One region of the Halomonas sp. 3F2F genome, then DNA from elsewhere that is predicted to be linked to it. Evidence: predicted binding sites of a transcription regulator. Region 1 holds the regulator's gene; each other region holds the start of a gene.
The links. The regulator sigma-54, encoded in region 1, starts transcription at its own class of promoters, with help from an activator protein. The targets are predictions, from matches to a motif close to TGGCACNNNNNTTGCTNT.
Positions count from the first base shown of each region.

Region 2: the regulator sigma-54 is predicted to act here: its motif matches at 4,213-4,230, upstream of speB (agmatinase).
Region 3: the regulator sigma-54 is predicted to act here: its motif matches at 3,970-3,987, upstream of INT21_RS04395 (NCS1 family nucleobase:cation symporter-1).

Region 1 covers NZ_JABUZE010000130.1:82,207-92,861, reverse strand. Annotated here, with positions in the region: gene tldD (metalloprotease TldD) at 1-452, shown strand, start outside; gene yjgA (ribosome biogenesis factor YjgA) at 561-1,082, opposite strand; gene pmbA (metalloprotease PmbA) at 1,179-2,519, shown strand; gene INT21_RS12945 (HPr family phosphocarrier protein) at 2,561-2,830, opposite strand; gene rapZ (RNase adapter RapZ) at 2,876-3,790, opposite strand; gene INT21_RS12935 (PTS sugar transporter subunit IIA) at 3,856-4,326, opposite strand; gene hpf (ribosome hibernation-promoting factor, HPF/YfiA family) at 4,331-4,639, opposite strand; gene INT21_RS12925 (RNA polymerase factor sigma-54) at 4,738-6,153, opposite strand; gene lptB (LPS export ABC transporter ATP-binding protein) at 6,259-6,984, opposite strand; gene lptA (lipopolysaccharide transport periplasmic protein LptA) at 7,051-7,554, opposite strand; gene lptC (LPS export ABC transporter periplasmic protein LptC) at 7,563-8,135, opposite strand; gene INT21_RS12905 (KdsC family phosphatase) at 8,135-8,677, opposite strand; gene INT21_RS12900 (KpsF/GutQ family sugar-phosphate isomerase) at 8,711-9,697, opposite strand; gene INT21_RS12895 (ABC transporter ATP-binding protein) at 9,991-10,655, shown strand, end outside.
Region 2 covers NZ_JABUZE010000033.1:15,075-25,729, reverse strand. Annotated here, with positions in the region: gene INT21_RS04125 (carbohydrate ABC transporter permease) at 1-48, opposite strand, end outside; gene INT21_RS04120 (ABC transporter substrate-binding protein) at 112-1,392, opposite strand; gene INT21_RS04115 (ABC transporter ATP-binding protein) at 1,422-2,552, opposite strand; gene INT21_RS04110 (sigma-54 interaction domain-containing protein) at 2,667-4,079, opposite strand; gene speB (agmatinase) at 4,279-5,229, shown strand; gene INT21_RS04100 (YjiH family protein) at 5,366-6,748, shown strand; gene INT21_RS04095 (5-guanidino-2-oxopentanoate decarboxylase) at 6,760-8,424, shown strand; gene INT21_RS04090 (aldehyde dehydrogenase family protein) at 8,425-9,885, shown strand; gene INT21_RS04085 (hydroxymethylglutaryl-CoA lyase) at 9,888-10,655, opposite strand, start outside.
Region 3 covers NZ_JABUZE010000033.1:83,476-94,130, forward strand. Annotated here, with positions in the region: gene INT21_RS04385 (bifunctional diguanylate cyclase/phosphodiesterase) at 1-1,221, opposite strand, end outside; gene INT21_RS04390 (LysR family transcriptional regulator) at 1,407-2,312, shown strand; gene INT21_RS04395 (NCS1 family nucleobase:cation symporter-1) at 2,399-3,916, opposite strand; gene INT21_RS04400 (nitrilase-related carbon-nitrogen hydrolase) at 4,575-5,441, shown strand; gene hydA (dihydropyrimidinase) at 5,473-6,912, shown strand; gene INT21_RS04410 (NAD(P)-dependent oxidoreductase) at 6,950-8,335, shown strand; gene preA (NAD-dependent dihydropyrimidine dehydrogenase subunit PreA) at 8,332-9,666, shown strand; gene INT21_RS04420 (ABC transporter substrate-binding protein) at 9,844-10,655, shown strand, end outside.

The DNA.
Region 1 (10,655 bases):
AAGACAAGCTTAATGCACGGTTAATGAATATGGCGCCAACGGGTAATGCGCGGCGTGAATCTTTTGCCCATTTGCCGATGCCGCGTATGACCAATACTGTCATGCTGGCAGGCCAGGATGAACCCGCCGACATTATCAAAAGCGTTAAGCGCGGTATCTATGCGGTCAGCTTCGGTGGTGGTCAGGTCGACATTACATCAGGTAAGTTCGTATTTTCCGCTAGCGAAGCCTACCTCATTGAAGATGGCAAAATTACTGCGCCTGTTAAAGGAGCTACCTTGATTGGCAACGGTCCTGAGGCAATGGGGCGTGTTTCAATGATTGGCCATGATATGGAAATGGATACAGGAATAGGTGTCTGCGGCAAAGAGGGGCAGGGAGTGCCGGTAGGCGTCGGTCAGCCCACCCTTAAGCTGGATGAGCTGACGGTCGGCGGTACCCAGTCTTCGTGACTTGATTGCCATCACTAGGTCTGTATGAGTTGGTCTTAATGACCTAGTCCTTATGAACCAGTCCTTATGAACCAGTCTTTATGACCCAGTCATTGAGACATACAGGGGTTAGAGTGCCAGCGTATCGCGTAAGTGTTTGAACAGCTTGCGCGAGCTGGTCGGCGGTTTACTTTGCTCACGCTCTTTACGCGCATTGCGTACCAGTTGTCGTATTGCCTGGCGATCAGCGTTAGGGTATTCCGCCATAAATAGATCGACAGCGCTGTCACCTTCTTCGACTAACCGGTCGCGCCATTTTTCTAGCCGGTGAAAGGCATGATCGCGCTGCTCTTTTTCCTGCTCGATAGCGTCGAAGACACCCTGTATGGCAGTAAGGTCCTCTTTGCGGATAAGCTTGCCCACATATTGCATATGGCGACGGCGGCCTTCATGGGAGCGGATGCGCGAGGTTTCTTCTATGGCGCGTAACATGTCGTCAGAGAGCGGAAATTTTGCGCGCTCGGCAGGTTTCATCGCGATAAGCGTTTCGCCAAGCGCCTGAAGGGCATGCATTTCCCGCTTGAGCTGAGATTTACTGGGGCGCTCTTCTTGTTCATCAATATCGAAGGGCTCGGGGCGTTGCTTAGGCATACTAGAACTCACTAATTAGTTTCGTTTGCAGCATTATATCAGGCTGCGACCACAACATTGATCCGCCAATGCGATTCAGGCGAAAAGGAGGCCAAAATGGCACAAGCATTTGATGCAGCGGCCCAGCAGGTACTGTTAACCCAGCGTGCTGAAGAGGCGCTTGCGCTGGCAAAAAAATTAGGCGCAGATGCTGCTGAGGTAGGCGCTAGTGTAGATCAAGGTCTTGGGATAAGCGTGCGTCTTGGTGAAGTTGAAACTGTTGAGCTTTCACGTGATCAAGGGATTGCCATTACGCTATATGTTGGGCAGCGCAAGGGCAGCGCCTCGTCTACCGATGCCAGCAGCGCGTCAATTAAAGCCACGGTAGAGAAAGCCCTGGCAATTGCCCGTTATACGGGGGAGGACCCTGCCGCAGGGTTAGCAGATGCGTCGCTAATGGCAACTGACCTACCTGACCTTAAAGTGCATTATCCCTGGGCGTTGACGACCGATGAAGCAATCGATTTGGCGCTGGCATGTGAGCAAGCGGGGCGTGATGTAGCGGGAATTCATCAGTCGGAAGGCGCTTCGCTATCCAGTGGTGAGGGAGTGCGAGTTTACGCGAACAGCCACGGCTTCCTCGGCACCCAGAAAGGCAGTAGCCATTCACTTTCCTGCATGCTGATTGCACAGGATGAGAAGGGCATGCAGCGCGATTACGATTATACCTCGGCACGTAATCCTGCCATGCTTCGAGATCCTGCGGAGGTTGGCCGCGAAGCGGCATCACGCACGCTACGTCGGTTAGGCGCTCAACGGCCGCCAACAGGCACCTTCCCGGTGCTGTTCGACCCGTCACTTTCCAGTGGCTTGGTAGGTCACTTGATGGGGGCGTTGGCAGGTGGGGCGCTTTATCGCGAATCCTCTTTCTTATGTGATCGTTTAGGTAGCCCGCTATTCCCGAGCTGGTTTGGTTTGGAAGAACGGCCTATGGAGGTGGGGGCGACGGCTAGCTCGCCGTTTGATGCTGAAGGCGTTCAGACTCGCAACAATCGCTTTATTGATCAGGGTAGTGTGGCCAGCTATATGCTGTCTGCTTACAGTGCGCGGCGTTTAGGCATGCAATCGACAGGTAATGCAGGTGGGGCACGCAATTTACGTTTGTTAGCGCCGCTGACGCCCCGAGATGATTTGCTGAAGCAGATGGGGCGTGGCATTTGGGTGACTGAGCTAATGGGGCAGGGGGTTAACGGCGTGACTGGCGACTATTCGCGAGGCGCGGCAGGCTTCTGGGTAGAAAATGGCGAAATACAGCACCCTATCGAAGAATTCACTATTGCCAGTAATTTGAATAGCATGTTTGCTGGCTTGGTCGCCGTCGGTGATGACATCGATACCCGTGGCAGTATTCACACGGGTAGCTGGCTAATTGATGCAATGACCGTCGCTGGTAACTAACAACTGAGCTAACAGCTCAGTTAGCACGTGTTTTGCTGATGTTAGTGGTCTTCGTCAAAACGTGCGTCGAACAGCGCTTCAATCGCCTCTAGTGCTTGTTCGGCGTCGTCGCCTTCCGCATGAACTCTAAGTTCAGTGCCACAAGGGGCGGCCAGCATCAATAACGACATAATGTTGGCCGCATCTGCCATTTGTTGTTGTTTGTAAACGTGAATGTTGGCCGAAAACTGTTGGCCACACTTGACGAGTTTTGTCGCTGCGCGAGCATGAAGGCCGCGCTGATTAGTGAGTGTTAAGGTTCTTTCTGGCACTCTGGTTCCTTTTAGCCGAGTGGGGTCGTGAAGAAAAGGCGTTGCTTATTGCGCGTTTGTTGAAGGCGCGGATGTGGAGGGCTGCTGCTCACTGAGGGTGTACTGCAAGCCTAGCTCACGATGACGGAGTTGAACCTCTCCCGCTTGTTTTACCAGCATTTGCGCCAGTTGTTCCACCATAAAGACAGAGCGGTGCTGCCCACCGGTACAGCCAATCGCAATCGTCATATAACTGCGTTGGCTATTTTGGTAAGCGGGTAGCCACTTTTCCAGCCATGTCTGGATATCATTGCGCATTTCTTCTACGACAGGATATCCCTTCAGAAAGTGGATGATATTGGCATCACGGCCAGTGTATTGGCGCAGTGTAGGATCCCAGTACGGATTTGGTAGGCAGCGCACGTCAAAGACGAGGTCTGCGTCAAGTGGGACGCCCCGTTTATAGCCAAATGACTCTAGTGTCAGGGTTAATCTATCTTCACGCTGTTGGGCAACCTGATCCGTTATCCGGCGGCGCAGGTCATGAACCGACAGACGCGATGTGTCGATCATCAGGTCAGCCAGATCACGGATGTCGAGCAGGGTTTCTTCTTCTTTATTGATGGCCTCTTCAAGCGTCATGTCACTATCACGCGTAAGAGGGTGGCGACGACGCGTGGCTGAGTATCGCTCAAGAAGAATTCGGGCATCGGTGGTTAGATAGATAACCTGGAAGTGAATGCTTTTCTGACGCAAAGATTCAAGCATTTTTGGCAGTTGCTTTAGTGCAGCAGGTAAATTGCGCGCATCGATACTTACCGCTAATTGGGGGCGTGCCCCTTGCTCACGAAGCTCATCCACCAGGGAGCCGAGTAGCATGGCGGGCAAGTTATCGATGGCACAATAGCCAAGATCTTCTAACGCTTGTAAGGCGATAGATTTACCGGACCCTGAACGGCCGCTAATGATCACCAATTGCATAGAGTTTCTCTTGGCATGCCAATAAAAATGGAGGTAAACGTAGGCAGTGTCTAGCGGTGGACTATTTAAGTAACAGGTTGTTCACGAATTTTTGCTGTTATAAGGTCCAATAGCTCACGTTGGCTAGCCGTTCTACGAAGCTGCTGACGTGTGTCAACGCTGTTCATGATAGACGCCACTTGCCCTAATAAGGCTAAGTGCGTGTCGTCCGCCTCTTCGGGTACTAAAAGTACGAAAACAAGGTCGACGGGATCGCCATCAATAGCATCGAAATCTACAGGCTCGGCTAACTTTAAAAAACCAGCGATAGGCGAGCTGCAGTGAGGGCTACGGGCGTGAGGAATGGCAACGCCGTTGCCTATTCCAGTGCTACCCAAACGCTCACGACCAATCAGGCGGCTGAAGACTTCTTGGCTATCTAGGCTTGGCGTGTTTTGCGCAATAAAGGTGCTGAAAAATTCCAGCACCCTTTTTTTGCTGCCCCCGGGGACGTCATACAGCACGCGCTCCGGGGGAAGTATGGTTTCCAACGTCATTGAGTTAACGCACGCCAGCGCCTTGGGCGCGAGCTTGTGCTTTTTCCTTGTGTTTAACGAGTTGACGGTCAATTTTGTCCGCTAGTGCATCAATCGCAGCATACATATCATTGTCTAATGCTTCTGCGTGTAGATCGGCACCTGCAGCATGCAGGGTGCAGGCAGCTTGCTGACGCTCCTTTTCAACAGATAAGGTCACTTGTACGGTGGTGATATTGTCATAATGGCGCTCAACGCGTTCCAGCTTCTCATTTACATAGTCACGCAAGGCGTCAGTCAGATCTACGTGATGACCAGTGATATTTACTTGCATTGACGTGCTCCTTATCCATCGGACTGTTCTTCGATTGTAACCCTTTTTGCGCTATTGCAAAGCCCCTAGACAGACTTTGTCTCGTTAGCACTGTTTTATTAGCGTAAACGGCGGCGCTCGCTTGAAGAGGGAATACCCATTGATTCACGATATTTGGCCACCGTTCGCCTTGCTACATTAATGCCACCCTCTTCCAATAGCGCCACGAGGCGGCTGTCTGAGAGCGGTTTGCCGGGCGGTTCATCTTGCACCAGTTTTTTGATTCGAGCCCGGATGGCGGTGCTGGAGTGACTGTCGCCGCCGTCCTGGCCACTTACTTGGCTGGAAAAGAAGTATTTGAGTTCGAACACACCGCGCGGGGTATGGATATATTTCTGGGTGGTGACCCTGGAAATAGTAGATTCATGCATTTCAACGGCGTCTGCGATATCGGCTAAGATCAGCGGTTTCATGGCTTCTTCACCGTGTTCCAGAAAGCCTATCTGGCGAGCTATGATTTCTCGGCCCACCCGCAGTAGCGTATCATTTCGACTTGAAAGGCTCTTGATGAGCCAGCGCGCTTCCTGGAGATGCTCTTTTAAAAATTGGTTATCTTGGCTCTTGTCAGCCCGTTTGATGAGGCTTGCGTAGTCAGGTTGAATGCGCAAGCGCGGCAGTGCCTCTGGGTTTAGCTCCAGGTGCCATCCTTCGTGGTCATGGCGGACGACTAAATCTGGCGTTACGTAGCTGTCATCTGTGTCGCCAAAGGCGCTCCCGGGGCGAGGGTCCAGGCTGCGGATCAAGCGGATTACGTCATCAAGCTGCTCATCATCTAGACTTAACCGCCGCTTTAGCAAACGCACATCATCTTTACCGAGCGCTTCAAGAAATTGACGCACTAAGCGCTTGGCAGGCATCAGCAGCGGTGTATCTTCGGGTAGTGAGGCGAGCTGCAGCATTAAGCACTCCCGCAGGTCGCGAGCAAATACACCGGTGGGCTCAAACTGTTGAAGGCGCAGCAAGGTTGTTTCAACTTCACGCTGGCTAAGGCCTTCATGCCCTTGGGCTTTAAGTCCTTCGCGAATGTCATTGAGAGGTTGAGTTAGGTAGCCGTTGGCATCCAGTGCATCGATGAGGCTTTCAGCAATGGCATGGTCGCGTGGTGAAAAATCTGTCATGGCGAGTTGCCAAAGTAAGTGGCCATGCAAACTTTGACCAGCGGCTTGACGCTCAAAGTCAGGCCCCTCGCTGCTGGCACCATGGCTACCTAGGTCTTGATAAGTGTCTGACCAGTCACTGTCAGTTGAGAGTTCGTTAGGAATGCTTTCGGACCATTCAACTTCCTGGGGTTCACTAACGGCCTGTTCGCCGAACTCATCTTCCTGCTCAAGCATTGGATTGGCATCAAGTGCTTGCTGAATTTCTTGACGGAGGTCCAGCGTTGATAGCTGTAACAGGGCGATGGCCTGCTGCAGCTGAGGTGTCATGGTCAGCTGTGTACCGATACGCAATTGAAGAGAAGCTTTCATGACCATCTGAGAACCACTCGTTAATCAGAAAGCTCCACCCTAGTGCGAGTTATGGCTTGGTGCAAGTGCAATAACTATGCCACCACTACTATTTTTTTTGCAGGTGGCTGTTTACAGGCGGAAATCAGCCCCCAAATAAACGTCTCTTACCCGCTGGTTGTTGAGAATTTCCTGAGGGGGGCCACTGGCGATGATATGACCGTCACCTACAATGTAGGCAATATCGCAAATATCTAGTGTTTCCCTGACGTTATGATCAGTGATTAGTACGCCGATATGGCGTTTTTTGAGGGCTCGAATGATCGTTTTAATATCACCCACTGAGATCGGGTCAACGCCGGCAAACGGCTCATCAAGCAGAATAAAGGCAGGCTCTGTCGCGAGGGAGCGTGCGATCTCAACACGTCTACGCTCTCCGCCCGAAAGACTCATGCCGAAGTTGTCACGAATGTGCGTGATGTGAAAATCTTCCAGTAGCGACTCAAGGCGCTGCTCCCGGGCGCTACGATCGAGTTCTTTACGAGTTTCCAGGATTGCCATTATGTTGTCGGCGACAGAAAGTTTGCGAAAAATAGAGGCTTCCTGAGGCAAGTAGCCAATACCTGCCATTGCACGTTCGTGCATGGGGGCATGGGTTAAATCAAGCTCGTCAATGCCAACCTTTCCCGCATCAGACTTTACCAAGCCGACAATCATATAAAACGATGTCGTTTTGCCAGCGCCATTGGGGCCTAGTAGCCCTACCACGCTGCCTTGAGATATCTCTAGGTTAATATCCTTAACGACACGGCGGCGTTTATAGCTTTTGGCTAGGTGGCGAGCATAAAGGGTTTTTATCGGCGCTGATTCTGAGGCTGTGGTTTGAGGTGCAGGCTCTGCGTTATTTGTCGCCACTGGACACTCCTATTGTTCCGGCTGAAGAGTCATGCGGATACGTTGTGGTTCACTACCACTAACATCAGAACGCGCCTGAACCACACCTTGGTCGATAAAATACTCTAAGCGTCCACCTTCAAAGCGATCTGCTTGCTGGGTCAGTTCCGCTTGGTCAATGAGCTCTACCCGACGCTCGGCAACATGATAAATAATGCGCTTTGCCCAGCCTTCCATTGGGCTAGCTTGGTCTTCGAGCTGGTTGCGTATATAGGCTCGTCCACCGGTTGCAACGGCGCGCGATAGCTCGCCAGCATCGTTGCGCTGAATCTCAACGCGATCTCCACGCAGTTGCATATTGCCCTGCCGAATATCGACGTTGCCTGAATACACAGCAGTGCCTGCGCGTTGATCGAGATCTAAACGGTCAGCCTCTACTTCTACGGGGGCTTGGCTTTGTGCCATGACCGGTAGCGCTGCCGCTGAAATGGGTAGCGCAATGACGAAGAGTGCCGTGCGAATAAGAGCGTTCATCGCGACTCCTACTGAGAACGAGTGGCAGGCGGGTGAACGCCGCGCACGTTATTGGTTAAGCGGATCTGGCTATCATCCAGCCATACATCCATGCGTGAAGCGCCAATGCGCTGGGGCGGTTGCTGAAGTATGGTTTCGGCATCGCTCCAAGCATGACGGGTGGTGCCATCATAATGTAATAACTCTGTATTCAGCTGCCAGCCCTCGTCGGGTGCAAGTAATTGGGCTGAGCCAGCTAGTGTGAGCACCTGCGTGTCAGTATTTAGGGTGCCGGTCTCCGCCGTCGCTAGCCATTGACGCTCTTCGCTATCGAATAGTGTCGCCCTGGGGGAGAAGACATCTGTCATCGCCGTTTGAGGGGTATGGACTAAGCGTGGCGTCGTCAGCGACTGCTGGATGGCACCGGTGTCACCAAACAGAGTGATTTCTGCATTCTCTAATACATGGCCGGGCTCTTGAGCGCGAGCCTCAGCGTCGATTGATTGGTCTTGAGGGCCGCGTGGATCCAACCATACCAGTATGCCACCTAAGGCAAGCACCATGATGGTTATCCAAATGCGTTTTTTAACCCAAAAGCGCATTACGATTGGCCGTGTAGGTACGTATCTAAAACAGCATCCCAATGGCCTTGAGACATCAATAAGGTGTCGCAGATTTCACGTACAGCGCCGTGGCCACCAAGCCGATCGGTGATCCAGTCAGCGTGGGTATGCATATAATCAGGAGCATTAGGGACGGTGATGCCTACGCCAGAACGTTTCATTGGAGCAAGGTCTGGTAGGTCGTCACCACAATAAGCAACCTGCTCAAGCGTGATATCTAGGCGTTGGCAAAGCGCGCGTAGCGTAGTGAGTTTATCCTCGCACCCTTGATACACGTGGGTAATGCCCAGCGACGCAGCACGTTGGCTGACCATGGGAGAATCACGCCCAGTAATTAAGGCAACATGGATTCCGACGCGCTTCAAAAGTTTGAGGCCGTGGCCATCTTGGGTATGAAACGCTTTGATTTCGATACCGTCAGCTTGAAAATAAAGGCGGCCATCGGTAAGTACGCCGTCAACGTCAATGGCAAGCAATCTTACGCGGCGAATCCGGTCTTGTAGAGCGTCAGGTAGGGCCATGAAGCCTCCGTTATTAATGTTTGAAAAGAACGATTAAATGACACCGCTAGCAAGTAAGTCATGCATATGCAGCGCGCCAATGGGGCGCTGCTGATCATCCACGACCGCCAGTGCGGTGATTCGGCTGTCTTCCATGATGCGTACTGCTTCAGCCGCTAACACATCGGGGCCAATACGTTTTCCAGGACGTGTCATCACATCATCAACTAGGACGTCACGTAGATCATGGAACTGATCCAGCGTTCGGCGTAAGTCACCGTCGGTATAAACGCCGGCAAGGCGTCCTTCGCTATCGACTACGCAGGTAAAGCCCAACCCTTGGCGAGTAATTTCCAACAGTGCGTCCCGTAGCGGGCTGCCTAATGCTACTTGGGGGAGGCGTGATCCGTTGTGCATTAAATCCTTTACACGCAAAAGTAGGCGTTTGCCGAGGCTTCCACCTGGGTGTGAAAGCGCAAAATCTTCCGCGGTGAAACCACGTGCTTCTAATAATGCCACGGCTAAGGCATCACCCAAGGCAAGTGCTGCTGTGGTTGAGCTAGTCGGTGCTAAGTCGAGAGGGCAGGCTTCGCGCTCAACGCCGCTATTAAGGTGAGCATCGGCGTGTTTGGCTAATGTGGACCCTGGGCGCCCCGTCATGCTGACAAGGGGGGTTCCTAGGCGTTTCAACAGCGGAAGCAGCGCGGTGACCTCTGCGGTTTCGCCAGAGTTCGAGAGGGCTAGTACAACATCTGCGCGAGTGATCATACCGAGATCGCCGTGACTGGCTTCACCTGGGTGTACAAAAAAAGCAGGCGTGCCGGTGCTTGCCAACGTTGCAGCCAGCTTGCCCGCAATGTGGCCGGACTTACCCATGCCGGTTACCACTACGCGGCCCTGGCAGGCAAGGATAAGTTCACAAGCGTGGTCAAAGCTCTCATCAAGCTTTGCCTGAAGCCCACCGATAGCGGCTTGCTCAATTTGCAGCGTGCGCAGCGCACTTTCACGCAGTGGGCTAGGTGTCGATAGTGGCTGGCGCATGAGGGCATCTCTTTTCATAAGCGGTCAAAAGTAGGTCGCTAAGAATAACATCTTGGCGCGGTTTGTAGGTAAGGCGCGTATCCTACTCCTCAGTGCGGTTGCAATGAGCGCATCTGTTACTGTGAGTAGCGTTCAGTTACGATGTTCGATAATATTTCGAAAACAGTGTTTTTTAAACTGTCTGTTCTTTTAAACTAGCTGTTTTTTTGAATTATTTGTTTTTAACTAACTCATGCGTAGCCAGCATATACTATTGCTGCTGCGGCAAGACGACCATCAAGGCCAGCCAGCCCATGACCGATGCTCCCTTCATCGAAATTGAAGATTTGTACTTCTCGCGGGGTGATCATGATATTTTTCGCGGAATCAATATGACGATTTCGCGTGGCCAGGTAACGGCCATCATGGGGCCAAGCGGTACCGGCAAGACGACCCTTTTAAAGCTAATTGGTGGGCAATTAACGCCTGACCGGGGGCGAGTGCTAATCGACGGTCAAGATGTGCATCGCCTATCGCGTAAGGCCCTGTTTACGTTGCGTAAGCGCATGGGTATGTTATTTCAGAGCGGCGCACTGTTTTCAGATCTCGATGTATTTGAAAACGTAGCGTTTCCGCTTCGGGTGCATACTGACTTGCCTGACCCTATGATACGCGATCTAGTGCTTCTTAAGTTACAGGCAGTGGGTTTGCGCGGGGCTAGGCACTTGTCGCCAGCTGAGCTTTCGGGGGGGATGGCAAGGCGTGTGGCGCTGGCACGGGCGGTAGCGCTTGACCCAGAGTTAATCCTTTATGATGAGCCTTTTGTCGGGCAAGACCCTATTTCTATGGGGGTGCTTGTACAGCTAATTAAACGGCTGAATCAGGCACTGTCGCTTACGTCAGTGATCGTTTCGCACGATATCAAAGAGACCCTCAGTATTGCGGATTATCTGTACCTCATTGCCGATGGGCAGGTGGT
Region 2 (10,655 bases), on a different contig from region 1:
CAGAAGCGCGCCGTAGAGCTGCATTTTGCGGTGGTTGGTGAATGACATAGTGACGTACCGCACGTTGAAAAAGCCGGGGCGCGCCCCGGCGAATAGTAAAATGGCTAACGATTAGCGGGCGTAGCGGCGTAACACGCTATCGGCCTCTTGCTGCGCTTGGCTAAGCGCTTCTTGCGCTGTCATTTGGCCGGTCAGCGCTGCTTGCACGGCGTTATCCAGTGCGCGGCGAATGCGGCCACCCTGATAAGTGGAAAGCTCTGCCGTGCCATGCTCAAGCTGGTTGCGGGCAACCGCGGCAGGTGGGAACTCTTCCACATAGCCTTGCAGCGCGTCGGTTTCGTAGGCAGCGGGGCTAACGCCCATATAGCCGGTTTCAATCGACCAAGCAGCGGCGCGCTCGGGAGCGGTCATCCAGCGAATAAAGGTCATCGCTGCGCGCTGCTCTTCTTCTGTCGTATCTTCAAAAATGTAGAAGTTACCGCCACCGGTGGGGCTGCCACGCTGGGTTTTCATCGGCAGCATAGCGACGCCAAAATCAAAATTGGCTTCGCTGCGTACCGCGGTCAGGTTGCCCGTGGTGTGCCACATCATTGCCGTGGACTCTTCAAGGAAGTTCTGGCGCAGGGTGCCCCACTCAATGGTGCCGTCAGGCATGGCATTGTGCTCGGTGGCTAACGATACCCAGTACTCCAGCGCTTCAACCGCTGCGGGGTCGTCGAAGTAGACCTCGGTGCCATCTTCGCTCATTAGCCGGTGGCCGTTCTGAAAAGCAAAGGCCTGGAACATCCAATAGGGGTAGCCAGTCGATGGCACCATCACGCCCCACTGCTCGCCGTTGGAGGCTTCGCGCACGGTAGCGGCCATCTCGGCCATCTCTTGCCAGTTTTCTGGGGGCGTTTCGGGGTCTAGGCCAGCGGCTTCAAAAGCGTCTTTGTTCCAGAACAGTACGATGGTGGAGCGCTGGAAGGGGATGCCGTAGGTTTTGCCATCCAGTTGGCCATTTTCCATCAGCCCTGGGTAGAAGCCATCGAGCCATTCGCGCTCTTCATCGGTTTCGACCAAGTCATCAAAGGCGACGATGGCGTTCTGCTCAATCAGCTCGTAAAGATCGATGGAGAACATGACCGACAGCTGCGGCGTTTCGCCCGCTTCCATCGCCGACATGGCGCGCACGCGGGTGTCGTCGTAGTTACCGGCGTAGATCGCTTCCACATTGATATCGGGGTATTCGCTTTCAAACTCTTCCACCAGAGTATCAACGACGTCGGTGAGTGCACCGCCCACTGCGACCGGGTAGTACATGGTCAGATCGACGCTATCCGCGCTTACCTGGGCGGCGCTTAACAAGCCCGCTGCCAGGGCGGTCATTGCAAAAGGGGTACGCAAACGCATAAGAGACTCCGCAAGTGTCAATACTGCTGTCAGTGTTGGAAAGAGCCCACCGCCGGTGGGCGAGGAACGCTTCGAGATGAGCTGGGTAAGGGGAGCGTCGTTAGGTCATCCCGCCGCAGGCCTTCAGCATCGAAAAGGTGTGTATTCTGTGACGTCCAGTAGAGGCTGCATGGCTGACCTGTCAGTGCCTGCTTGCCGCTAAGCCGCACGCGTAGGGTGTGCGCCCCCACTGCCACATAAGCAATGGTGTCCGCTCCCAGATACTCTTCACTTAATACGTTAGCGGGCACGCCGGAACCTGGTGCGATGCGCAGTTCGATATCTTCCGGGCGGATGCCCAAATGTCCGCCAGCGGCGTCCAAGGGGGCTACGGGGGTACTTGGTTCGCCTTCGATAACGGCACCATCTTTGCCGGCTACTAGTGGCAGCAGGTTCATGGCGGGGCTGCCAATAAAACTGGCGGCAAAAGCGCTAGCGGGGCGGTTATAAAGCTCGTCGGGGGTGCCGTCCTGGACGATTTTGCCGTGCTGCATCAGAATCACACGATCGCCCATGCTCATCGCTTCCACTTGGTCGTGGGTGACGTAAATCACCGTCATAGTCAGGCGACTTTGTAGTGCTTTGATTTCCCTACGCATGTCGCTGCGCAGCCGAGCGTCCAGGTTGGATAGCGGTTCATCCATCAGGCAGATCGGGTGTTCGGAAATAATCGAGCGCGCCAAGGCAACCCGTTGGCGTTGGCCGCCGGAAAGTTGCGCAGGTTTGCGGTCTAGGTAATCGGTTAAATCAACCAGTTCGGCGACCTTAGCCAGTCGCTGGCGCTGCTCATCTTTGGGTACCTTGCGGCTGCGCAGGCCAAAAACGATGTTGTCGGCAACGCTCAAATGCGGAAACAGCGCGTAGGACTGAAACACCATGCTCAGCCCACGGTCGCCGGGCGGCAGGCGGGTAACGTCGCGCTCGCCGATATGAATACGCCCGTCGCTGGCCTCTTCCAGGCCCGCGATCATGCGCAGCGTGGTGGATTTACCACAGCCTGAAGGGCCGAGCAGAATGACAAATTGCCCAGGCGTGACGTCGAAAGAGATGTCATCGACGGCAGTAGTCGCGTCCCAACGTTTAGTGACGCGTTCCAAGCGAATACGCGATTGGTTTGACATAGCACACACATCACCGGCTGTTGGTTGTTATTGGTTCAGCTTGTGTTGAAGGTGTTGCCGTTGTATGACACTTACATGGATGGTTGATGACAGCCGTTGTGTCAAGCGGAAAATTCACTTGGTGACTTTGATGCCGTAACGCTGAAGCCTGCGCACCACGCTGGATTGGCTAATCCCCAGCCGTTCAGCGATGGCGTACGTGCTGGGAAGCGTTTTGCTCAACGCTTCCAGTGTCTCGCGCTCTAGTCTGGCGAGGTACTGCTTTAGGGTTTCTTCGGGGGCTAAGGCGGCTATTGGCGAAGAGATTGACGTTTGCGGCAGATTAGCAGGGGGCTGCTGCGTAGGAAGGCTAGGTGCTTCAATTTGATCCGTTGGGCTGGATAGCCAAGCTCTTTCCAACCAGTTTTCAAGCTCGCGGACGTTACCTGGCCAGTCGCTTCCCATTAACGTTGACCATACTGGATTGCCCAGGATTTTTTGCCGCCCATAGCGTTGGTTAAGGCGCTTCAAACAGGCTTCCACGAGATCAGGAATATCTTCTCGGCGGTCGCGCAAAGGGGGAAGTGTGACCGGTATGACGTTGAGACGGTAGTAAAGATCCAGGCGAAATAGGCCCGCTTCTACTTGTTTAGCTAGATTCTGATTTGTGGCGACAACTAAGCGAAAGTCCACTTTGCGCGGTCGTGTATCGCCTAACCGGGTAAGGCTTCCGTCCTGGATAACTTTTAATAGTTTGGTTTGCATTAATAAGGGAAGCTCACCGATTTCATCGAGAAACAGCGTGCCACCTTCCGCTTGCTCTAGTAAGCCTGCTTTTCCTTGGCGAGCCGCGCCGCTGAACGCGCCGGGCTGATAGCCAAACATCTCAGACTCAAATAAGTTTTCGGGAATGGCCGCACAGTTAACCTCAATAAAGGGATGGTTATGGCGTTGGCTCCAACGGTGCAACTGTTTGGCAAACGCGGTTTTTCCCACGCCCGACTCTCCCAGCATCAATACATTAGCGTCCGAGGGGGCGACCCGTTTGAGAAGCAAGGCGACTTCACGCATAACGTGGCTTCGCGCCTGCAAGTTATCCAGCGCGTCGTCCAGCGCTTGTTCCTCGGCACCGTGGGCTGCTTGGCTACGTTTTAAGTGCTCACTAAAGCGTTTCTGGAGTAGCGCATATTCGTCTTGTAGGAGCTGTAAGTCGGTTAAGTCTCTGGAGCGGCTGATAACACGCTCTAACTTCCCATTCACAAAGACAGGGTAGGCTTGAGCTATCACACGGCGCCCGGTGCCTGTTACCTGCATAAGTTGGGCCGGCTGGTGGGTGCGCATCACTTCTAAGGTGATGGATGGCTTCAAAATGCCTGCTTGCTGAAGCTGGTAAACGCTACTACCTAGCAATTCTTCCCGGGGCGCGCCATAAACAGCCTCAGCGCCGGGGCTGATATCAAGCACTCGACCCTCTCCGCTGACGATGAAGAAGTGATCGTTGGCGGTTTCTACAATGGTTTTTAGCACGCACTTATCGATTTCACTCACAGCGATTGTCTCTTGAGTAACCTGTAATTCATTTTTGCATCAATGATGCATAGATGACTTAAGTGTACGTGATTTTGATTCATTACTGCATCAATAATGGCTGAAAGCCCTATTATTAGGGCGTTTAGAGACTTGGCATGTTCTGTGCAATGTAGTTGTTATTCCGAGCTACAACATGAACAACGCCAAGGAGATCTGTATGTCTGATTTTAACCAGCCGCTTGGGGGCAATAGTATGCCGCGCTTTGGTGGGCCAGCCACTATGATGCGTTTACCCACTCAGGAAAGTGCTGCTGGCTTAGATGCTGCTTTTATCGGTATTCCAATGGATATTGGTACGTCTAACCGGCCTGGTACGCGTCTTGGCCCACGCCAGATTCGTGATGAATCTCGCATGCTGCGACCCTATAACATGGCGACCCGCGCCGCCCCGTTTGAAAGTTTACAAGTGGCCGATATCGGTGACGTGCCCATCAACACGTTTCACCTGCCCAAAAGCGTCGACATCATCACGGCCTTTTATGATGACGTGCTTAAACACAACTGCATTCCGCTAACGTTGGGTGGCGAACACACCCTGACACTGCCCATTTTACGTGCCATTGCCAAAAAGCATGGGCCAGTGGGGCTGATCCATATCGATGCCCATGCCGATGTGAACGAGCACATGTTCGGTGAGCCAATTGCTCATGGCACGCCGTTTCGCCGTGCTCAGGAAGAAGGCCTGTTAGCCCACGGCAAAGTGGTGCAAATTGGCCTTCGTGGTACCGGTTACGCAGCCGAAGATTTTGATTGGTGCCGAAGCCAGGGTTTCCGCGTTGTTCCCGCTGAAGAGTGCTGGCATCGCTCGCTTGCTCCCTTGATGGAAGAAGTGCGCGAGCAGATGGGCGATGTGCCTGTCTATATCAGCTTCGATATCGATGGCTTGGATCCTTCCGTTGCGCCAGGAACGGGAACGGTAGAGATGGGCGGACTGACCTCAGCGCAAGGGCTGGAAATTGTGCGCGGTGCGGCAGGCTTGAACATCGTCGGCTGTGATCTAGTGGAAGTGTCGCCTCCTTATGACCCCAGCGGTAATACCGCATTGATGGGCGCCACACTGCTGTACGAAATGCTCTGCGTGCTGCCGGGCGTGAAACACAGTGATTAAGCTGTCCTGAAATAGCTCATAAATAAAAAGCGCTTACCTGACAAAGCGCTAATGGTCAGAGAAATGGCAGGCTGCTTATTGCCTGCCAGGAAGCCACCAGCCCACCTCCAATAATCACTTCCAATAGGTGAACCGTATGTCTTTCTCTCAAGTAAAATTGGATGACGCCGAGCCGTCGGCTCCAATTCAGCGTGCTCATTTGCTGAAGTTTTTGATTCCCTCCTTAATTGGCGTCCTCTTGTTTTTGGTGCCTTTTCAAGTGGGAGGAACGATTAATATTGGCATGGGCCTAATGGCCGATGGGTTGCAGTCGCTGCTTGGCTCTGCACTACCTGCCATTGCCATGCTAGTCCTATGTCTGTCCGTAGTGATAACGCTTTACGTTAAAGTGGCAAAGCCTAACTGGGCGCAACGTGGTCACTTTCAAGAGATGTTTGACGTAGACACTATTTGGGTAGTGATGCGCATCTTAGGTGGCATCTTTGTCGTCATGACCTTTTTTCAAGTCGGCCCAGAATTTGTGACGGCACCGTTTACTGGCGGCGTAATGCTCAATGATTTGGCGCCGGTGCTACTGACGTTCTTCTTCTTTGCGGCGATTCTGCTCCCGTTTTTGGTCGAATTTGGCTTTATGGAATTTATCGGCACCATGGTGCGTAAGCCGTTTCGGGTGATTTTCAATCTTCCTGGGCGCAGTGCTATCGATGCAACGGCTTCTTGGATGGGGTCAGGCACCGTGGGGGTATTGATCACCGCCCAACAGTATGAGCAGGGTTATTACAATGCTCGTGAGGCATCGGTCATTGCGACTAACTTTTCAGTGGCTTCCATCGCGTTTAGTTTACTGGTTACTAACTTTGTTGATATCAATCATCTCTTCGTACAGTTCTACTTTACGGTAGTCGTGTCAGGGCTGATTGCTGCCATCATCGTGGCGCGGATTCCCCCTCTATCGCTCAAATCTAACGACTACTACGAGCCTGTTGGCTGCCAGTTAAGCGAGAAGCGCACCGAAAATGTAGGGTTGTTTCGTTACAGCTTGCTCCAGGCAACTCGCCGGGCAGCGGATGCGCCAGGGCCAAAAGAGTTGGTGCGTTTAGCACTACTCAACGTGATTGATATCTTTTTGACACTGCTGCCTTTGGTATTTGCCATCGGCACCGTCGCGCTGATTTTAGCCGAGTTTACTCCACTGTTTACCTGGCTCTCTTACCCCATGGTGCCGGTGCTTGAGTTGCTGCGTATCCCTGAAGCACAAGCGGCTGCTCCAGCGACGTTGGTCGGGTTTGCCGATATGTTCTTACCAGCAGTGCTGGCGACGAATATTGAAAGCGAGCTGACCCGTTTTGTGATCGCTTGCTTGTCCATGACACAGCTGGTGTATATGTCGGAAATTGGCGCGTTACTACTTAAATCAAAAATCCCTATTAAGCTCTGGGAGCTAGCCGCCGTTTTCTTACTGCGCACGGCCATTACGCTGCCCATCATCGCCTTTATGGCCCATACATTTTTCTTCTGAGAGGGCCTGTCATGAACGCTGACGCAATGCGCAATCACTCAACCATGACCTGTGCCGAGCTGTTGATCCACCTGCTACGTGAAACCTATGGCGTTCGTACTCTGTTCGGTATTCCGGGCGTGCATACGGTGGAGCTGTACCGAGGGCTTGAAGGTAGCGATGTGCGCCACGTAACCCCGCGCCATGAGCAGGGCGCAGGGTTTATGGCCGACGGCTATGCCCGCGCCAGCGGTCAGCCTGGGGTATGTCTGATTATCACTGGCCCGGGAATGACCAATATTGCTACTGCGATGGGCCAAGCCTTAGCAGACTCTATCCCCATGCTGGTGATCTCCAGTGTTAACCGCCGGGATACGCTGGGGCTAGGCCAAGGTCGGCTGCACGAGCTGCCCAGCCAGCAGCAGATGATCAGTGGCGTGGCGCGGTTTAGCCACACGCTATTGGATGCCAATACGCTACCTGACGTGCTGGCCCGCGCCTTTGCGATCTTCAATGGTGCGCGCCCAGGCCCGGTGCATATTGAAATTCCGATTGATCTGTTCAATGCGCCGGTGAAGGTACCGGACAGTTGGCAAGCGCCAACGCTTTACCGAGCAGCGCCTGACCCAGAAGGGCTTGCCGAAGCTGCCCGTTTGTTAAAGGCCGCGAAACAACCCTTGCTGCTGCTAGGTGGTGGTTGTGTGGCAGCGCCAGAGGCAGCCCGGGCATTGGTAGAGAGGCTTGATGCCCCTGCGGTGACGACTATCAATGCCAAAGGGCTGCTGGGTCGCGACCATCCGCTGGATTTGGGCGCGAATGCCGCGCTGCCTGCGGTGCGCGAACTAGCGGCCAACGCCGATGTGATTTTGGCGGTGGGTACCGAGCTTGGCGAGACCGACTACGATGTCGTGTTTGATGGTGGCTTTCACCTCCATGGAAAACTGATTCGAATTGACCTCGACCCTGAACAACTGGTGCGTAATCAGCATACAACGCTTGGTTTAGTGGGCGATGCCGGACGTAGCCTAGCGCTTCTACTCGCTCATTTCCCCGAACCTTTGCAGCGCCACGGTGTTGAACGCGGTATTGAACGAACAGCCACTACGTTGAGTGCACTTAACCTGGTTAATGATCCGGCTTTTAGCGACTTCGTGCCGCTTTATAAGACCCTGGCTGACCATCTGCCGGAGGCGATTTTGGTGGGTGACTCCACTGCACCGGTGTATGCGGGCAACCACCTAGTCAGCCAGCCAGCGCCAAGGCGTTATTTCAATGCCTCTACCGGCTACGGCACCTTGGGTTATGGGCTGCCAGCAGCGCTAGGTGCGCAGTTAGCTCGCGCTGATCTACCTGTGGTGGCGCTTGTCGGTGATGGCGGGGTGATGTTCACCCTTGCTGAGCTTGCTACCGCGGTGGAGGAACGCCTGCCGGTGGTAATTGTGCTGTGGCACAACGCAGGCTACGAAGAAATTCGCCGCTATATGGATGCCAACGGTGTGGCTCGTTTGGGCGTGGATATTCAAGCCCCCAACTTTCTTACTTTGGCCGAAGGGTTTGGTTGCCCAAGCGTGCGGGTAGAAAGCCCTGAGGAGCTTGCAAACTCACTCGCTAAGCGTGTTTCAAGTGGCCCGTTACTCATTGAAATAGACGCGGCTGCTTGGCAGCGTGCGTGCCGAATTTCCGACCAGGATACGTAGATGCCGTTACTCAACCAGCAAGTTATCAATCAGCAGTTCATCAACAACCAATGGGTTGCCTCAGCAGGCACGCGCATGCTCGATGTGATGAATCCTTATCGCGAAGCGCGTATTGCCCAGGTCACGGCGGGGGACGCGGCAGATGTCGACGCTGCCGTTAAAGCCGCTCAGCAAGCACAACCTGCTTGGCAAGCGCTGGGTGGCGCTGCGCGAGCAAAGTACCTAGATAGCTTTGCCGATGCGTTGGAGACCCGCCGAGAAGCGCTAATCACTCTGTCAGCCACTAATAACGGTAAACCGCTTGCAGAAGCAGGCATTGACCTGGACGACGCGATTGCCTGTTATCGCTATTACGCCAAGCAGGCCAGGGTGTTAGATGCTCGCCAGGGCGAACTGGTCAGTGTGGAAATGGAAGGCGTTGAGGCGCGTACGTATCATGACCCTGTGGGCGTCGTGGGGTTGATTGCTCCCTGGAACTTCCCGCTGGTGACAAGCGCCTGGAAGCTGGCGCCCGCGTTGGCAGCCGGTTGTACCGCAGTGCTCAAGCCGTCAGAGGTAACGCCGCTCCCCGAGTTGGTACTGGCAGAAATTGCCCTGGAAATTGGTCTGCCAGCCGGTGTGCTGAACCTGCTTAACGGCGATGGCGAGGGCATTGGCGCACCGCTAACCAATCACCCAGGTGTGGATAAAATCTCTTTTACGGGCAGTAACCGAGTCGGCGAAGCCGTTATGCAAGCTGCTGCCGTTCGCACTGCCAGTGTCTCCCTAGAGCTAGGTGGAAAATCGCCGATTCTGGTAATGGAAGACGCCGACCCAGCCCAAGCCGCCGACTGGGTAATGGCGGGTATCTACTTTAATGCCGGGCAAATCTGTTCAGCGACTTCGCGTTTACTGGTACATGAAAACGTAGCTGAAGCACTCTATACCGCCCTAGCTGAGCGGATGGATGCGCTAACCCTGGGCGACCCACTCGCCGAAGGTACCGACTTAGGGCCGTTGACCAGCGCTAAGCAGCGCGATGCGGTACAACGCTATTTAGACTTAGCAGCGCAAGAAGGCCTAACGGCAGTGCGCGATATTACCCATCGCACGTTACCCACGCAGGGCTACTTTTTAGCGCCGACGCTTTACCGTGATGTGCCGCTGGAAAGCCGCTTGTGGCAAGAGGAGATTTTCGGCCCAGTGCTCTGCGCACGCAGCGTTACCAGAGAAGAAGAGGCGATTAAACTCGCCAACGATAGCGCTTATGGATTAGCTGCGACGGTGATTAGCGGTGATCCTGAGCGGGCAAAGCGCATTGGTCGCCAGCTAAAAGCCGGTAGCATTTGGTACAACAGCGAGCAGCTGGTGTTGCCTGAAACCGCCTGGGGCGGCTTCAAGCGTAGCGGCATTGGGCGTGAACTTGGCCCCTGGGGGCTAAGTGCCTACCTGGAAGTGAAGCATGTGATTGGGCCGGCGTAAGACTAACGGTCGGGCATAGCATAACGCCGGGATGACTTCCCGGCTTTTACCACTTGTCCGGGCACATCGTGGCCGATAAGTGTCGGTAGGCTGGCGGCAACGTCAAGCAGCGCATCTAGATCGACGCCCGTATCGACCCCCATCGCTGCAAACATATGCACTAAGTCTTCGGTGCATACATTACCGCTAGCGCCTGGGGCAAAGGGGCAGCCCCCCAGCCCACCTAACGACGCATCAAAGCGGCTAATGCCCGCCTGCCACGCCGCCAGCGCGTTGGCTAAGCCCATGCCGCGCGTGTTGTGAAAGTGCAGCGTGAACGGCGTTTCCGGCCAGCGCTCAAGCACAGCGTCACACAGGCGCCTCACCTGGGCTGGGTTGGCCATGCCCGTGGTGTCGCATAGCGTAACGCCTTGAATGCCCAGCGCGATCAGTTGTTCCACCAGCGTAAGCACCCGCGTTTCAGGCACCTCGCCTTCAAATGGGCAGCCAAAGGTGGTCGAAAGCGAGGCGTTGATAAACACGCCGCTGCCTTGGCAGGCCTCCACAATCGCGGCAAATTGCTCAAGCGACTGCTCTGGCGTCATGCGAAGGTTTGCCAGGCCATGGCTATCGCTTGCCGACATCACCAAATTAATTTCATCCACCTGGCAGGCAAGCGCACGCTCTGTGCCCTTAAGGTTAGGCACTAAGACGCTGATATCGACGCCTGCCCGGCGCTGAATACCAGTGACAACATCCGCAGCATCGCGCAGGTTAGGAATCGCTTTGGG
Region 3 (10,655 bases), on a different contig from region 1:
GACATGTGAAAAGTGTTTTCCCAGCGCATCTTGGCTTTTAACAAGCAACTGCTCAGGGGAAGCCGCATGGATATAGTTAAAGCGCCCTTCCACATCAAATACAAAAATCAAATCCTGAATCGAGTGGACTAAGGCATCCATACGCGCGCCACGCGCTTGCGCTTCGGCTCTTGCTAGCTCTCGCTCTTTTATTCGTTCATGTAGTTGGTAAGCTAACGCAAGGCGGTTTAAGTAGTGGCGAACACCCCAAGCCCCCAACAGCGTAATTAAACCAACGACCAGCAATAACACCAGCAAACGCTGGCGCCATCCTGACATCAGCGTATGAAGGTCAACGCCCACTGTAACAAATACCGGATAGCCCCTAATGCGTTGCATGTGAAATAAGCGTTTACTTCCGTCAAGGGGCGAGATTGCGGCTAATGTCCGAGTAACACTACCGCTGTTTAACCACTGCTGTGTCTCAGGTGCATCAAGTTGGCTACCAATGAGCATTCCTTTATGGGGAGCCGGGTGCCGAGCAACCACTTTTAGACTCTCATCTATCAGCGCCATACTCTCACCGTCGTACAGTCGCATTTGCTGCAGCGCACTATTGAGGATATGCGGCATGATACGAGACATAATCACACCAGCGAAGTCGCCCTGGTCATTCACTAGACGCCTGCCATGATAGAGAAAGAAACGCTGCTTGCTTGTCGACCAAATAAGCGGCGTCATCATTTCGTCTTGGCCACCTTGTTGAAAGGTGCGGAAAAAGGCGCTGTCGCCAATCCCCTCCCCAACATCTCGATTAGCGTTACTGCTTAAACGTAGGCGCCCCTGAGGGTCCAAGACACTAACACTATCGATCAGTGGCACGTACTCGGTAAGATTGTCTAGCGCTCGCTGGACGGCAGTTGCACTTTCCGCCTCTAAACCATCCAACCCCAAAGAATTTTCTTGGTGAACTTTTAGCAGCTCGGCCAGACTAAACAAACCTTGGCTGCTCTGCCCAAACATGCCTGTTACCCATTCTGACACCACATTCGCACGGGCAATCACACGGGATTCAGCCGCATTGACTTCTTGGTGATATTGGCCTTTGAGCAACCAGCCAAACAGCGCAATCATCATACATAACGACAGAACATAGAGCGTAATAACGCGCTGCTTTTGGCGCCGAAAGCCAGGCATTACCTGGCTTTTGTTAGTTACCCGATCACTGCGAGGTAGCAGCATTATATGTAGGCCTTATTCAAATATCCCAGAGCACACCTGATACAGTATAAAAAGAACGGTGAAAGATAGACCACAGCGGCTCCTCGTAAGCGGTTCTAAATAGTGGCGCGGCTTGTTTTTGATGTATATCTATTTTCAGCAAAAAAGCTCATAAAAGTCGTTATTTTACTTAATAAGAGGCTGCCATGGCATCGTTAGGCCAAATGAGTGACTACGAAGTACGCTTGGTGCGTATTTTTAAAACGGTCGTGGAATGCGGTGGTTTCACCGCTGCGGAAATCGCTTTAGGCATCAGTCGCTCAGCCATTAGCCAGCACATGAATGATTTAGAAGGCAGGCTAGGCTTTTCGCTATGCCAGCGTGGCCGAGGTGGCTTTAGTTTAACCGAAGAAGGCACAGAAATTTACCAAGCAGGTTTGACGCTACTGACCGCGCTCGAAGCCTTTAAAAGCGATGTAAACGCATTACATCATACCATCAAGGGCGAACTGAATATCGGTATCACCGACAACTTGGTCACCTTGCCTGCCATGCATGTTACCCATGCGCTCGCCGAGCTGACAGCGCCAAACCATGAAGTCACGGTTAATATCCACATGGAGCCTTCAGATGCCGTTATTCGAAGCGTAATGGATGGCCACTTGCATGTCGGCGTAGTGCCTGCGGTTAACTTACCCTCCAGCTTGGAAACACAACTGTTGTACGAAGAGCCTTCGTTTCTTTACTGCGCAGCTGGCCACCCCTTGTTTGATGAAACTGATGAAGCATTCACAGCTGAACAAATTGCCGCTTATCCAGCGATAACGCCTCGCTACCCACTCCCTAGCGATGCGCGTAAAGCACATGATGCGTTAAATTTACAAGCGTCTGCCTCTGATCGGGAGGGCGCTGCGTTTTTGATTCTCACTGGACGGTTTATCGGTTTTCTTCCAGAACATGTTGCCGCCCAATGGGTTAATGCCAATAAGATGCGCGCCCTTCAGCCGGGTACTCAGCATTATCAGATTCCGTTTGTTCTAATCACTCGCCATGATCGCCGACCCAACCGGGTGGTCGATGCATTTTTAGGATTTGTGAAAGGCGCAAAATAGCTCACCTGGTTATGCCAAGCACAAAATAATCAAAGCTCGGCACTTAGCCGAGCTTTGATTATTAACGACGTTTACTTATAACGAGTTTATGGCAGCTTTGCCGTCTCGCTGGCCATGTGTGGTGCGGGCCCTACCTGAGAAGATGATGTTAAAACGTGGCTTGCGGCGTAATAAACAATCGCGCCAAGCGCAGAGCCGGTAAACCAGCCATAGTCATAGAACCAGTTCATGGTGCCGGTTAACAGCGAGATTAGTGTCAGAGCCACCGGCACGCCGAACGCGATAAAACCCGCCACATTAACCGCAGGATAAGCACGGTTATCCATATATAAGCTAGGCACATCTAAACGCTGCTTTTTAATTAGGAAATAGTCCACTGCCATGATGCCTGCGATGGGGCCAAGCAAGCTGGAGTATCCCAGCAGCCAGTTTGAATACATCTGTTCAAGAGACACCCCTTGAGCAATGAGACCCGCTTTCTGCAAAAGATCGTAGCCCATCAATAAAACACCCACCGCTCCGGTCATAAGCACACCGCGGGTTTGGTTAATCAGTTTTGGGGCAATATTCTGGAAGTCATTCGTGGGAGAAACAATATTCGAAGCGGTATTGGTGGAAATCGTGGCAATAATGATTAGCAACATGGCAAGCACTACCCAGAAAGGGCTTTCGATATAGCCAATCAAACGTACTGGGTCAGCAACCGTCTGGCCCACTAGCGACTCAGACGCCGCCGTTAATACAACGCCCAACGCTGCAAAGAAGAACATTGTCAGCGGTAGCCCAATCACTTGGCCAACAATTTGATCTTTTTGGCTTTTGGCAAACCGGCTGAAATCAGGAATGTTCAGCGACAACGTCGCCCAAAACCCCACCATCGCGGTTAACCCTGCAAAGAAGTAGCCATATACCGACGCTCCTTCTGGGCGCGAAGGCGGTTGCGCTAATAACTCAGTCATCGACATGTGCGGCCATGCCCACATCATTAATCCAACCCCCACAGCAAGCAGCAATGGCGCCGCTAGGGTTTCCAGCCACTTGATCGACTCAGCCCCACGAATGACCACAAGAAGATTCATTGCGCCGAAGACAAAAAAGCCAATCACTTCACCTACCCCACCCAGCGCAGCCCAAGCGGGGACCAGTTCGGATAACAGAAGGTGAATAGCCAAACCACCAAACATCGTTTGAATGCCAAACCAGCCGCAGCCTACGAGAGCCCGCACCAAACAAGGCACATTAGAACCTAAAATACCGAACGATGATCGCAGCACAACTGGAAAGGGAATACCAAATTTAGTGCCAGGAAAGGCATTTAGAGTGAGCGGAATCAGGACAATCACGTTGGCTAGAAAAATGGCAAAAAGCGCCTCCCCCACACTCAGGCCAAAGTAGGCGGTTAACACACCACCCAACGTGTAGGTCGGCACACAAATCGACATCCCCACCCAAAGTGCCGCAATGTTCCATTTGCTCCAAGTGCGCTCACTCGCCTGAGTGGGTGCAATATCTTTATTGAAACGAGGGCTATCACCTACGTCTTTGCCTACGTCGAGTTCAATTAACCCCTCTCTGTCCACCATTCGGGATGTTGAGCCAGTCATATAGTCTCCTCAGCAGTGCTGTTGCCCATTATATTCACGGTGTCTGTCTTTTAAGAGCAATAAGCGTGCCTAAAACAAAAGCACAAACACTAACCTATTGATCAAAAAGCTGACTTATCAGGCAGGCATACACATACCTTTAGCGTGATTGTTGTTATTCGCCTTCCAGCTATTAAAAGCCATTAATAAGCGTAGCTATTTAAAAAAAATCCGCACCAAAAAGATGCGAAAAAAACATCAACACCCAAAATAAAATAACACAAGCATATGTTTTTAAATAAAAAACAAAACATCACCAATATCGAACAACACTTCACAAACTTAGCAAAAACATCACTAAAAATAATAAAAACATTAAAAAATCAAAGAGTTAAATCAATCAAGTAAAATTATTAAAAAACACTTGAAACAACACCTCATAAAGGACTATGTTCAAAAAGCTGTCAAACATGACAACTTTATAAACAACAATAAGACGCTCGCTTACCCTCGCTTGTATTACGCTATTTTCAAAGCACGTTTCACAAGCAAGGCTAAGCGAAAAAGGCACAGTAAGACGCCGCTGCACGCCACGTAACCACAAACTTGTTACTTGACCAGTAACGTACCGACATGCGTACGCATGCGGTTGGCGCGTATGACTTGAGAGGGCTGTTCTATGCAGAAAATGAAAATTGGCTTAATTCAAATGGGTCTCAAAACCAGCACTGATTTAGACCCTGCGGCGATCCGCGATGCGATGAACGAAGCGCACCTACCGATGATTCAGCAGGCCGCCGAACAGGGTGTGCAAGTACTGTGTTTTCAAGAAGTCTTTAACCAGCCGTACTTCTGCCCAAGCCAAGATGGCAAATGGTATGCCGCCGCAGAGCGGGTTCCAGAAGGTCCCACGTGTCAGATGATGCAAAAACTGGCTGCCGAACACCGCATGGTAATTATCGTGCCCGTGTATGAAGAGACAGAGACCGGCGTTTACTACAACACCGCCGCCGTGTTTGATGCCGACGGCAGCTACCTCGGCAAATATCATAAAACTCATATTCCTCAAGTGGCCGGTTTTTGGGAGAAATTCTTCTTCAAGCCAGGCAAATCAAACTGGCCGGTCTTCGACACTGCCTACGGCAAAATTGGTGTTTATATCTGCTATGACCGCCATTTCCCCGAGGGCTGGCGTGCGTTGGCACTCAACGGTGCTGAGGTGATCTTCAACCCCTCCGCTACCGTGGCAGGGCTTTCCCAGTACCTATGGGAGCTTGAGCAGCCGGCTTCCGCTGCGGCTAACGGTTGCTTCATTGCCGCTATCAACCGCGTGGGCACAGAAGCACCCTGGAATATTGGCAACTTCTACGGCTCCAGCTACATCGTCAACCCCCGCGGCAAAATCGAAGCCCAGGCCAGCGAAACGGAAGACGAGCTACTAGTGCATGAAATTGATTTAGACATGGTGCGCGAGGTGCGCAATAACTGGCAGTTCTTCCGTGATCGTCGCCCCGATGCATACACCCGCCTCACTGATGGTGAGTAGCCCTGTTGATGAATCATACGAGGACTGCATGATGAGTTTATTGATCAAAGGCGGCACCGTCGTCACCCATGCCGATACTTACCGCGCCGACGTTCTGTGCGTCGACGGAAAAATCCACGCCATCGGCACCGACCTGGACCTCCCCGACAACTGCGACATCATTGATGCCAGCAATCAGTTAGTAATGCCCGGTGGCATTGACCCTCATACCCATATGCAAATGCCATTTATGGGCGCAGTGGCTAGCGAAGATTTCTACACCGGCACCGCCGCTGCTATGGCGGGTGGCACCACGACGATTATCGACTTTGTCATTCCAAGCCCAGGCCAATCACTCTTAGAAGCCTTTGAGACGTGGCAAGGGTGGGCGGAAAAAGCGGCTACCGATTTCGCTTTCCACGTGGCAATCACCTGGTGGGATGAGAGCGTCAAAGAGGAAATGGGTACCCTGGTGCGCGAACATGGAGTGAATAGTTTCAAGCACTTTATGGCCTACAAGGGCGCGATTATGGCCACTGATGACATATTGGTGGAAAGCTTTTCACGCTGCCTGGAATTGGGCGCGGTACCTACGGTACACGCCGAAAACGGCGAACTGGTTTACCACATGCAGCAGAAACTACTGGCCCAGGGCATTACCGGGCCGGAAGCTCACCCACTTTCGCGCCCACCACAAGTAGAAGGTGAAGCCGCCAGCCGAGCGATTCGAATTGCCAGCACGCTAGGCGCGCCGGTTTATCTGGTACATGTATCCACCAAAGACGCCGTCGATGAAATTGCCTATGCCCGCCAGCAAGGCCACCCAGTATTCGGCGAGTGTCTGGCAGGACACTTACTCATTGATGACAGCGTTTACCAGCATCCCGACTGGGCAACCGCCGCGGCCCACGTAATGAGCCCACCGTTCCGCCCCAAAGGGCATCAGGAAGCGCTTTGGCATGGCCTGCAGTCTGGCAATTTGCAAACCACTGCCACTGACCACTGCTGCTTCTGCGAAGAGCAAAAAGCCGCAGGCAAAGATGACTTTACCAAGATCCCTAACGGCACAGCAGGGGTAGAAGATCGCCTTGCAGTGATATGGGACGCAGGCGTTAACAGCGGCAAGCTCTCGCCCCAGGAGTTTGTCGCAGTGACGTCTACCAATACCGCCAAAATTTTCAACCTGTACCCTCGTAAAGGGGCCATCCAAGTGGGCGCCGATGCCGATATTGTGGTGTGGGATCCTAATGGCACACGTACGATCTCCGCCAAAACTCATCATCAAAATGTCGACTTCAACATTTTCGAGGGCAAAACGGTGCGCGGTATTGCTCGCCACACGATTAGCCAAGGAAAGTGGGTATGGCGAGACGGTGAACTGCACGCCGAGCGTGGTGCTGGGCGCTACTTAAAACGCCCCGCCTACCCAGGTGTGTTTGAGCTACTGGCTAAACGTGCCGAATTAAATGCACCGGTAGCCGTAACGCGCTGAACAGCTCCTCAAGAAAAGAAAAAAGCCAACAGGAGAGATGACCGTGAACCACTCACTTGACCACCTGCCTAGCGCACAAGAGGTCGGCACCTACGACCCACCGACACTGGCAAGCAACTTTAGCGACCTCCATCCGCCGTTAACCCACCGCCAAGCAATGATCGAAAGCCAGCGCTGCTTGTACTGTTTCGACGCCCCCTGCGTTGAGGCATGCCCATCGGATATTGATATCCCCAGCTTTATTCGCCAAATCAGCGAAAACAACATTAATGGCGCCGCAGAAACCATTCTGGAAGCCAACATTTTAGGTGGCAGTTGCGCCCGGGTGTGCCCCACTGAAATCCTCTGCGAGCGTAGCTGTGTGCGCAACCATGACGCAGAGTGCCAGCCAGTGTTAATTGGCCTGCTGCAACGCCACGCCACTGACCATATGCAGTTCGAAAGCCACCCGTTCAAGCGGGCGGCTAACAGCGGCCGCCATATCGCCGTGGTAGGCGCGGGGCCCGCCGGCCTTTCCTGTGCCCATCGCTTGGCGATGCTAGGCCATCAAGTGACCATTTTTGAGGCCGAACAAAAACCAGGCGGGCTGAATGAGTACGGTATCGCCCGCTATAAGATGACCGATGATTTCGCCCGTAAAGAAGTGGAGTTTCTACTAGAAATAGGCGGCATTGCGCTTCAGTACGGCCAGCGCCTCGGTGATAATTTGTCGCTTGCGGCGCTGCACCAGCAGTTTGATAGCGTTTTCCTCGGTTTAGGTCTTGGTGCCAGCCGTGCCCTAGGGCTCACTGGAGATGATGCTCCCGGCTTGATGCCCGCCGTTGACTACATTAAAACCCTGCGCCAAACCAAAGACCTAGAGAGCTTACCTGTCGCCAAGCGCTGCATTGTGATCGGCGCAGGCAATACCGCCATTGATATGGCGACTCAAATGGCCCGGCTTGGCGCAACAGAGGTAACACTGGTCTACCGCCGCGGCACAGAGGCGATGTCTGCTACCGATCATGAGCAAGAAATTGCCAAAGCTAACGGCGTACGCATGGTGACGTGGGCCCAGCCAGACGAAATTTTATTGGATGACCAAGGGTGCGTGGCGGGTATGCGTTTTGCCAAGACCCACGATCAGGCTGGTCAGTTAACACCCACTGGTGAAACATTCGACCTTGCCGCCGATGCCATCTTCAAGGCGATTGGCCAAGGCTTTGATAGCGCTAGCCTGACGGATGAAGCCGCCAGAGAGCTTGCCCGCGACGGCGAACGTATCCAAGTTGATGCATTCTTCCGCACCTCAATGCCCAATGTTTACGCGGGTGGCGACTGCGTCAACTCCGGCCAAGATCTCACCGTTCAAGCCGTTCAACACGGCAAACTGGCTGCCCATGCCATTCACCAAGCGCTTGCCGCCAAGCAGGAGGCCGCATGAACACACTTCCTTTCACACCACCGGGTAACAAAAACAGCGGCGATAGCGTGGTGAACGGCATTGACCTGTCGGTGAACTTTGCGGGCATCAAAGCCCCGAACCCGTTCTGGCTAGCCTCTGCCCCCCCCACCGATAAAGCCTATAACGTAGTACGCGCCTATGACGCGGGTTGGGGCGGCGTCGTCTGGAAAACCCTTGGCGAAGAGCCACCTGCGGTGAACGTCTCTTCACGTTACTCTGCTCACTATGGCAAAAACCGCGAGGTGATCGGCTTCAACAATATCGAGCTCATTACCGATCGCTCGTTGGAGATCAATCTTCAAGAAATTACCCAGGTGAAAAAAGACTGGCCCGACCGAGCGCTGATTGTCTCTATCATGGTGCCCTGTAATGAAGAAGCCTGGGCCTATATTTTGCCACTCGTGGAAGCAACGGGCGCAGATGGCATCGAGCTCAACCTAGGCTGCCCTCATGGCATGCCGGAACGCGGTATGGGGGCGGCGGTCGGCCAAAATCCCGATCTGATCGAAAAAGTTGCCTACTGGTGTAAGAAGCACTACTCCAAACCGGTGATTGTAAAACTCACCCCCAACATTACCGATATTCGAGTGGGTGCCCAGGCCGCGCTACGGGGTGGCGCCGATGCGGTATCGCTGATCAACACCATCAACTCGATCACCAGTATCGACCTGGACAATATGGTCGCCAAACCCACGGTAGGCCACCAGAGTACCCACGGTGGCTACTGCGGCAGCGCCGTGAAGCCTATCGCGATGAATATGGTGGCAGAGATTGCCCGCGACCCGGCAACGCCAACGCTGCCGATTTCCGGTATCGGCGGTATTTCCACCTGGCGGGATGCGGCAGAATTTATCACCCTGGGAGCAGGCAGCGTGCAGGTATGTACCGCTGCAATGCTCAACGGTTTTCGCATTGTAGAAGAGATGAAGGATGGCCTTTCACGCTGGATGGCAGAAAAAGGCTACGACTCTATTGAATCGTTCTCGCGCAAAGCCGTGCCACAAACCACCGACTGGAAACATCTGGACATCAACTTTAAAACCATTGCCAAGATTGATCAGGACCTGTGCATTGAGTGCGGTCGCTGCTATATCGCTTGCGAGGATACCTCCCACCAATCGATTGCCAAGCTCACCGAGCAAGATGGCGCACGCCGTTACGAGGTAATCGAAGACGAGTGCGTTGGCTGTAACTTATGCCAAATCACCTGCCCAGTGGAGAATTGCATCACCATGGTGCCTCAAGAAACCGGCAAACCATTCCTAGCCTGGGACAACGACCCTCGCAACCCCTTCCGTGTCGCTTCATAAACTTGTCCTATAAACGCCTCATCACAACCTAGTCTTCATAGCACCGCCCTCCTCTGTGAGGGCGGTCACGCTTTGCGCAACAGCTTGTTCCGCTATAAGAAGGCGACATAGCGTCTCTTCCCTTGAGACTATGAGAAACTATCGCATATAAAATATTTTCTCATAAAAGGAACTACGATGAAGCCTACCTTGTTCGCTACTACATTCGCCACAGCCGTGCTGTTTTCAGCCGTTAGCGCAAGCGCCCATGCCGAGCAGCGCCTCGCCACCTTCGACTTAGGCAGTCTAGATACGTTAGATGCGCTGGGCTTAAGCGAGCAGGTGGTTGGCGTCCCCAAGCAGAGCCTGCCCGCCTACCTAGAGCAATACGCTAGCGACCGTTATAGCGATATTGGTGGCCTACGCTCACCGGACATGAAGGCCATCAGCGCTAGCGAACCTAGCCTGATTCTTTACACTGGCCGCCAGGGCGATTGGGAAGAAGAGCTTGGCGATATTGCACCGCTACTTAACACCAGTTTGCAAGGCGATAACTATCTCGCCGCTTTTGACGACAACGTGCGTGAGCTAGCCAGCCAATTAGGGGCGGAAAGTGAAGCTGACGGGGCACTTGCAACGCTCCATACAGAGATTGATGCGCTACGCGAAGCACTCAGCAATGCCCCCAGGACACTGGTCGTCACTCACAACGGCGGCAACCTGATGCTTAACCAACATCCCGTCGTTCACGATGTGCTAGGCGTGGAAGCGCTCAACATGCCGGAGAGTGTGACCTCAGAAACCCGTGGTGAACGCACCTTTACACCGCTTTCTGCTGATGCCATTGCCGACATCAAACCAGACGTTGTGCTGGTCATTGATCGCAGCGCCGCCATTGGCGATGAACCTGCGGATGCCGACCAACTGCGCCAAACACTAGCCGAGGCAGGTACTACCCCCCAGCTAGTGATGCTAACCCCGGCTCTGTGGTACCTCTCCGGTGGCGGCCT